Regions from separate parts of the Bradyrhizobium septentrionale genome, predicted to be linked through region 2. Evidence: riboswitches for the same ligand, from Rfam matches in the RefSeq annotation. Region 2 holds a riboswitch; the other holds the start of a gene.
The links. Region 2 has a riboswitch for glycine ahead of HAP48_RS45530 (D-amino acid dehydrogenase). Riboswitches for the same ligand answer to the same signal wherever they lie in the genome.
Positions count from the first base shown of each region.

Region 1: linked by a shared signal. The riboswitch ahead of gcvT (glycine cleavage system aminomethyltransferase GcvT) and the one ahead of HAP48_RS45530 (D-amino acid dehydrogenase) in region 2 are both predicted to bind glycine.

Region 1 covers NZ_CP088285.1:9,234,773-9,238,916, reverse strand. Annotated here, with positions in the region: gene gcvH (glycine cleavage system protein GcvH) at 1-166, opposite strand, end outside; gene gcvT (glycine cleavage system aminomethyltransferase GcvT) at 183-1,328, opposite strand; glycine riboswitch at 1,469-1,558, opposite strand; gene alaS (alanine--tRNA ligase) at 1,761-4,144, shown strand, end outside.
Region 2 covers NZ_CP088285.1:9,049,899-9,054,042, reverse strand. Annotated here, with positions in the region: gene HAP48_RS45535 (ArgE/DapE family deacylase) at 1-761, opposite strand, end outside; gene HAP48_RS45530 (D-amino acid dehydrogenase) at 997-2,304, opposite strand; glycine riboswitch at 2,370-2,485, opposite strand; glycine riboswitch at 2,489-2,595, opposite strand; gene HAP48_RS45525 (M20/M25/M40 family metallo-hydrolase) at 2,688-3,818, opposite strand; gene HAP48_RS45520 (ABC transporter substrate-binding protein) at 4,084-4,144, shown strand, end outside.

The sequences.
Region 1 (4,144 bases), 180 kb from region 2:
CGACGACGGCGGCGGCCTCAGCCTTCTTCAGGCTGCGGCCGACCTTGGGCAGTTCGACGAACACGACGTCGCCGAGCTGCGATTGCGCGTAGTCGGTGATCCCGATCGTGGCGACGTCGCCCTCGATGCGGAGCCATTCGTGGTCGGACGTGTACAGCGTCGTCATGGAGATCCTCTGGCGTTTAGCGTTTGTAGGTATTGGGAACGAAGGGCGTGGCGGCGACTTTCAGCGGCAGCCGCTGGCCGCGCACTTCGGCGAAAACGGTGGTGTCGAGCGCGGAAAGCGAAATCGGCAGATAGCCCATCGCAACCGGCGCATTGAGGCTCGGGCCGAAGCCGCCCGACGTCACCTTGCCGATCTGCTCGGTCGAGGTTGGATCGGCAAACAGGGCGGCGCCTTCGCGCACAGGCGCGCGGCCGTCAGGCTTCAGGCCGACGCGGCGGCGGGAGGCGCCTTGCGCGAATTGGGCGAGGATCTTGTCGGCGCCCGGAAAACCGCCGGCGCGGGCGCCGCCGCTGCGGCGGACCTTCTGCACCGACCATTCCAGCGCGCCTTCGATCGGCGTCGTCGTGGTGTCGATATCATGGCCATAGAGGCAAAGCCCAGCTTCGAGCCGCAGGCTGTCCCGCGCGCCGAGCCCGATCGGCAGCACGTCGGGATTGTCCAGCAGTGCGGTGACAAGGGTTTCGGCCTTGTCCGCCGGCACCGAGATCTCGAAACCGTCCTCGCCGGTGTAGCCGGAGCGCGAGACGAAACAGTCGATGTCGGCGACGCGGCGCGGACCGGCGTCCATGAATTTCATCGCACTGACATCTGCACAAAGTTTGGCCAGCGCCGATTCGGCTTTCGGCCCCTGCAGCGCGATCAGCGCGCGGTCGGCCAGCGACACGATTTCGCAGGCGTCGGAGAGATGCGCACGCAGATGCGCCTCGTCCTCGGCCTTGCAGGCGGCGTTGACCACCAGGAACAAATGATCGCCGAAATTCGCGACCATCAAATCGTCGAGCAGCCCGCCGTCGTCATTGGTGAATTGGGCGTAGCGCTGCCGTCCCGGCGCGATGCCGACAATGTCCTGCGGCACCAGTTTTTCCAGCGCGAGCGCCGCGTCAGCGACATTGCCGGATTTGGCCTTCAGCACCAGCTGGCCCATGTGGGACACGTCGAACAGGCCGGCGTTGCCGCGGGTGTGCAGGTGCTCCTTGAGCACGCCGGCGGTGTATTGCACCGGCATGTCATAGCCGGCGAACGGCACCATCTTGGCGCCGCGCGCCAGGTGCAGCGCGTGCAGCGGGGTCTGTTTCAGCGGGGAGGTTTCGCGCGCAAGCATCACAGGGCCCTCGCGGTTCCCGCAGGGGACCTATTTCCCCTTGAGAAACCTGCAGAAAGCCCCATCTGTCGCTGTGCCTGAGAGTATTATCCCGTCGGCGGACGCATCGGGGATGACCCCAGCGCCTCTTTCCAGATGTCAGACGTCACGCGGTCCTTTTGCCTGAGAGTTTCCGGGGCGGTTGCTCCTTCGGCGCCGGCGCAAGGCCGGTCTCTCCCGACGTGACTTAGCTATAGGTAGGTAGAAAACACGGCGCCACCAAGACTGTCAACGCAGCTCTCGCTGCTATCCAATGGGCTTTGTGCTGCCGCGGCAAGCCCATGATCCGCCTGCACAGTTTCTGGACACCGCAGCTGGCCTTGTCTAAAAGCGTTCGGCCGGAAAATGACGCCTTTTTGCGGCTGGCCGGCCCCTTTTTCCGATTGGATGAACATGAGCAGCGTCAACGACATCAGGTCGACATTTCTGAACTTCTTCAAGGAGAACGGCCACGAGATCGTGGCGTCGTCGCCGCTGGTGCCGCGCAACGACCCGACCTTGATGTTCACCAATGCCGGCATGGTGCAGTTCAAGAACGTCTTCACCGGCGTCGAGAAGCGCGCCTATCAGCGCGCCACGACGTCGCAGAAGTGCGTGCGCGCCGGCGGCAAGCATAACGACCTCGACAATGTCGGCTACACCGCGCGCCATCTCACCTTCTTCGAGATGCTCGGCAATTTCTCGTTCGGCGACTACTTCAAGGAGCGCGCGATCGAGCTCGCCTGGAATCTGATCACCAAGGATTTCGGGCTGAAGAAGGACAAGCTGCTGGTCACCGTCTACCACACCGACGACGAGGCGGCCGGCTACTGGAAGAAGATCGCGGGCTTCTCCGACGACCGCATCATCCGCATCCCGACTTCGGACAATTTCTGGGCGATGGGCGACACCGGCCCGTGCGGGCCGTGCTCCGAGATCTTCATCGATCGCGGCGAACACATCTGGGGCGGACCTCCGGGCAGCCCGGAGGAGGATGGCGATCGCTTCCTCGAATTCTGGAACCTGGTGTTCATGCAGTACGAGCAGGTGACGAAGGAGGAGCGCGTGGCGCTGCCGCGTCCCTCGATCGACACCGGCATGGGGCTGGAGCGCATGGCCGCCATCCTGCAGGGCGTCGAGAGCGTGTTCGAGACCGATCTGTTCCGCCATTTGATCGATGCGGCCGCGTCGGCGCTCGGCCATGGGCCGAACGCGCAGAACGTCGCGTCGTACCGGGTGATCGCGGACCATCTGCGCTCGTCGGCGTTCCTGATTGCCGACGGTGTGCTGCCGTCGAACGAGGGCCGCGGCTATGTGCTGCGCAGGATCATGCGCCGCGCGATGCGCCACGCGCAGCTTCTGGGTGCGAGCGAGCCGCTGATGCATCGCCTGGTCTGGGCGCTGGTCCGCGAGATGGGCCAGGCCTATCCGGACCTGGTGCGTGCGGAGAAGCTGATCGAGGAGACGCTGCGGCTGGAAGAGACGCGCTTCCGCAAGACGCTGGTGCGTGGCCTGTCGATCCTCGATGAGAAGAGCGCCGGCCTCAAGAAGGGCGACATGTTCGACGGCGACACCGCGTTCACGCTGTACGACACTTACGGCTTCCCGCTGGACCTGACGCAGGACGCGCTGAAGTCGCGCGGCATCAGCGTCGATCAAGCGTCGTTCACGGATGCGATGAACCGTCAGCGCGAGAAGGCGCGCGCCTCCTGGGCCGGTTCGGGCGAGGCGGCGACCGAAAACATCTGGTTCCCGCTGCGCGAGAAGCTCGGTGCGACCGAATTCCTCGGCTATGAGACCGAGAGCGCGGAAGGCGTGGTGACGGCGCTGGTCAAGGACGGCGCCGAGGTCGACAGCCTCAAGGCCGGCGAGACCGGTGCGATCGTGCTGAACCAGACGCCGTTCTATGCCGAATCCGGTGGTCAGGTCGGCGACGTCGGCATCCTCACTGGCGAAGGCGTCAAATTCCGCGTCACCGACATGCAGAAGAAGGCCGGCGATCTGTTCGTGCATGTCGGCGCGGTGGAGCAGGGCACGTTGAATGTCGGCACCGCGCTGCAGCTCGAGGTCGACCACGCCAGGCGTTCGTCGATCCGCGCTAACCACTCGGCGACCCATCTGTTGCATGAGGCGCTGCGCCAGGTGCTCGGCGATCACATCGCCCAGCGCGGCTCGCTGGTTGCGCCCGATCGCCTGCGCTTCGATTTCGTGCATCCGAAGCCGATCACTCCGGAAGAACTCGCCCGGGTCGAGGACATCGCCAACGACGTGGTGCTGGAGAATGACGAGGTGACGACGCGGGTCATGGGTGTCGACGACGCCCGCGAAGCCGGTGCGCGCGCGCTGTTCGGCGAGAAATACGGCGATGAAGTCCGCGTCGTCTCGATGGGCAGGAGTGCCCGCGAGCACGGCCAGAACGCGCTCGGCTGGTCGGTCGAGCTCTGCGGCGGCACCCATGTTCGCCGCACCGGCGACATCGGCCTGATCTCGGTCACCAGCGAGAGCGCGGTGGCATCAGGCGTTCGCCGCATCGAGGCGCTGACCGGGCATCATGCGCGCAAGCACGCCAACGACACCATGGCGCTGGCCAAGACCGCGGCGGCCGAGCTGCGCACCACGATCGAGGATGTGCCGGCGCGCATCGCAGCCCTGATGGAGGAGCGCAAGAAGCTCGAGCGCGACCTGTCGGATGCCCGCAAGAAGCTCGCGATGGGCGGCGGCGGCGCGTCGTCGAACGGCGCGGCCTCCGCCGTGCGCGAGGTCGGCAATGTCAAGCTGCTCGCCCGCGCGGTCGAGGG
Region 2 (4,144 bases):
GTTTTGGTGTAATTCTGGAACGCGCGCACCAGATGCATCGCCGACAGGATGGCGCTCGTACCGGCCTCGGAATAGGCGACATGCACCGGCGTGCCGCGCACGCGCAGGCGAAACCAGATGGCGCCGACCTGGGCGCGCGTCAGCGTGTGTCCGGTCGGTTCGGGAATGAGGCAGGCGTCGGCGCGATAGCCGCGCATCAGAGTGGACAATGCGCCGTTGCCGGTGCTCTCTTCCTCGGTCACGGTCTGCAGATGGACGCGCCCGCCCGGGGCATATCCGGCGTCGCGGATAGCATCGAGCGCGAAGATCATTGCCGAGACACCGGCCTTCATGTCCTGCGCGCCACGCCCGAACATCCAGCCGTCGTGCACGGCGCCTGCGAACGGCGGCTGGTCCCAAAGGTCAGCGGGCCCCTCCGGCACCACGTCGATATGACCTTGCAAGATCAGGCTGCGCCCGCTGCCTTTGCTGTTCTTCGTCGCAACAACCTGCTGCGATCCGGCAAGATCGATGCCGTCCATTGGCGCAGCCTTCGGATGGCTCATCAGGTTGACGTCCGCAAGGCTGAACACATCGACGTCGTAGCCGCGCTTTGCGAACTGCTCGGCCAGCCAAACTTGTTGCGGCGCTTCCTGTCCGCGCAAGCTGCGGAACTGCACCATGCGCGACAGGAACGCGATCTGATCGTCGAAGTTTCGATCGACGGCCGCGCACAGCTCTGCGGCAATCTGATCCGGCTTGGTCAACGTCTCAGTTGTCATGTCGCGCCTTTCGTGGAGCCCGGCGCAGAAGCCTGAGCATTGACTGTCTTGGAAAGACGGCGCACGAAGTCGGCGCAATGTCATGCGTGCCCGCCACCCCAATGCGCATTGTCCCCTCCCGAGATGAAGCGCTTTTCCCCGTTGTGACGCTAGTCCTAGTCACGCGGCGTTTCTCGGCGAATTCCGACTTGGCCACACGCAAATACGCTCATATTCTTCCTCTCCGGCCGGATAATTAGGGGAAAGCTGCGTGGGTGGTCTCGGTCGTATCGACCTGCGACGGCACCATTGAAGGCGTGTCGAGGTCGCTCCAATCATCGATCGCCCCTGCTACCATCTGCGCCGTCGCGGCCGAGAGCGTCCAGCCGAGATGACCGTGGCCCGTATTGTAGAACACGCCCGGAATCCGTCCGGCGCGAACCACCGGCATCATGTTCGGCATCATCGGGCGCAGGCCCGCCCACGGCACGATCGCCGACGTGTCGATCCCTGGGAAATGATGTCGCACCCAGTCCACCAGCGGCTGGATCCGGTCGGCGCGAATGTCGCGGTTGAAGCCGTTGAACTCGGCGGTGCCGGCGACGCGGAAGCGGTCGGCGCCGAGCCGGCTGGTGACGATTTTCGCAGCTTCATCGAGCAGGCTTACGGTCGGCGCAGCGTCGCGGCTTTGCGGCGCATCGAGCTGCACCGTGATCGAATAACCCTTCACCGGATAGACATTGACGCGGTCGTTGAGCATGCCAGCGAAGTGGCGGCTCGCGACGCCGGCGCAAATCACGATCCCGTCGGCCTGCAACTCATGTCGCGTCGCGAAGTCGGCATCATGCGAAGCGGCAGCGTTCCAACTGACACGGAAGCCATCGTCGCCGCGCGCGATCGCATCGACATCGGCTTCGTGGATGAAGGCTGCGCCGCGGCGGATGCAGGCGTCGGCAAGCCCGCGGGTGAACTTGTGGATATCGCCGGTCGCGTCCGACGGCGTGAAGAAGCCGCCATAGCAGGCCGTCTGCAGCGCGGGCTCGAGGCTGCGGATTTCGTCAGCGGTCACCGGCCGGCGGTCGAGCCCGCCTTGCTGCAGCAGCGTGTTGACCCGCAGGCCCGCTTCGAAGGCGGCCTTGTCGTGATAGACGTGCAGGATGCCGCGGCGTTCGAGATCGAAGGCGATGTTCTCGCGCTGTGCGATCGAGAACAGATGCTTGCGCGCCTCAATGGCGAGCCGCGTGGTCTCGATGGTGTTGCTGCGATAGCGGCCGATGTTGCCGACGAACTCACTGATCCAGGAATACTTGTGCCAGCTCGGCTTCGGGTTCATCAAGAGCGGCGCATCGCTCCTGAGCATCCAGCGCAGACCCTTGAGGATGGTTGCGGCGCTGTTCCAGACTTCCGCGTTGCTGGCGGAGAGTTGTCCGCCATTGGCGAACGAGGTTTCCATCGCGGCGTAGCGATGCCTGTCGAGGACAGTCACCCGGTAGCCGCGTTCGAGCAGGGCATAGGCCGTCGTCACGCCGGTGATGCCGGCGCCAATGATCGCAATGTGAGGCATGATGGTCTTCAGGCTCCCGTGGGTTAGAGTCGCCGAACCACCGGTGAAACCGGCGTCGGCGCCCCATCTGTCACGGTACCTGAGAGCTTGATCCGCATCGGGTCGGAGCCCAATAGCGAACTATCCCCTTCGGTGGACGTCACGGCCCTTGATGTGCGGCCATGTCCGTCTCTCTCCAGATCGTCCTGACGATACAGTCCTTCTGCCTGAGAGTTTCCGGGGCGGTTGCTCCGTCGGCGCCGAAGCCAACAACACGCATGTTGTCGCTTCGATCTCTCCCGCATCGTCGTGTTGGACGGCCGGACCGTAGGCGAAGCCTGAAAATTGGACAAGGCTAAATTTCGATCCGGCAGTGCCAACGTGTTGTGCAGTGCAAATCGATGTCAGTCCAGCGTCGCCAGCAGCGCCGCCATCAGGCGGCCGCGCTCGGCGAGGCTGTCGACCTCGATATGTTCGTTGAGCGTATGCGCGTCGGCGCCGCGAACGCCGAGGCCGTCGAGCGTGGGGATGCCCATCGCACCGGTGAAGTTGCCGTCCGAGCCGCCGCCGGCGCTGCCATGCGGCAGATCGAGGCCCATCGCCGCCGCGAGGCCCTTTGCCTTTTCATAGAGCGCCATGGTGCCGGCATCCGGCTCCCACACCGGGCGGGTGACGCCGCGCGTCACGTTGAAGGTCACGTCGTTGGCGGTGCCGGACAGCGCCAGCATGCGCTCGACGCCGCGATCGAGATCGGCCTGGCGCTTGGCCATGCTGAGCGCTTCACCGGTGCAGGTCGTCGCAACGCAATTGACCCATTGGCCGCCATGCACGACGCCGACCGAGAACGTGCAGTCCTCGGTGGTCATGCCGTCGATGGCGATGATCTGCCGCGCCATCTCGCGGATCGCGGAGCGACCCGAAGACAACGTCGCGCCGGCATGGCTCGGCTTGCCTGTTGCTTCCAGATTGAAGCGCGCGATCGCGTAGCGGCCGGTGACGACGCCGTTATTCGGACGGCCGGGCTCCGGCACTAGCACGTATTTGTTGCGCGCGGCTTCTGCCTCGATGATGTCGCGCGTCGACGGCGTGCCGACCTCTTCATCGGGTGTGAACAGCACCGTGATCGGCAGCGGCGTCGTGAAGGCGGCGCGCGCCAATTGTCTGATCGCCTCGACCGACAGGTAGTTGCCGCCCTTCATGTCGAAGATGCCGGGCCCGAAACATTTGTTGCCTTCGCGCCGCCACTTCAGCTTCTCGATGGTGCCGACCGGGTGCACGGTGTCCAGATGACCTGATATCAGGATGCCGGGCTGGCCTCGCTTCGGATGAGGAAAACGGGCGCGGACGCAGCCGGCAAAGCCCTGGCGTCCCGCGATGCGCTCGATCGTCGCACCCATGATCGCCATCTCGCGCGCGGCAAGGTCGAGCATGCGTTCGACTGCCGCCGAATCCCAGGTCGGGCTCTCGCATTCCACCCAGCCGCGCAGGCCCTGCAACATCGCTTCGGAATCAAAGGGAAGATTGGCTGGGTTCATCGTTTTTCTCTCTTGTTGTTTTGATCGCGCCGGCATCGCGCGCGCGTTACGAAAATCTCAGCCGACGAATTTGTAAAGCCAAAATCTGGCGCGCGGCCTCATTCGTTTGTGTACGTCCGATCTCGCCCGAAACCGATTGACGCGCATTGCGCTTGGTGCAAGTCTCGATTTCACAAGCCATACAGCATGTTAGTTCGCCTAAATAACGAACCTCATGCATAACGAATAAGCCGGCTTTGACCAGTTTCACGTCAGGAGAGATTGCATGTTCCCTATCTCGCGTTGGAAGCACCGCACGCTCGCGGCTGCGTTGACGGCGCTTGCAC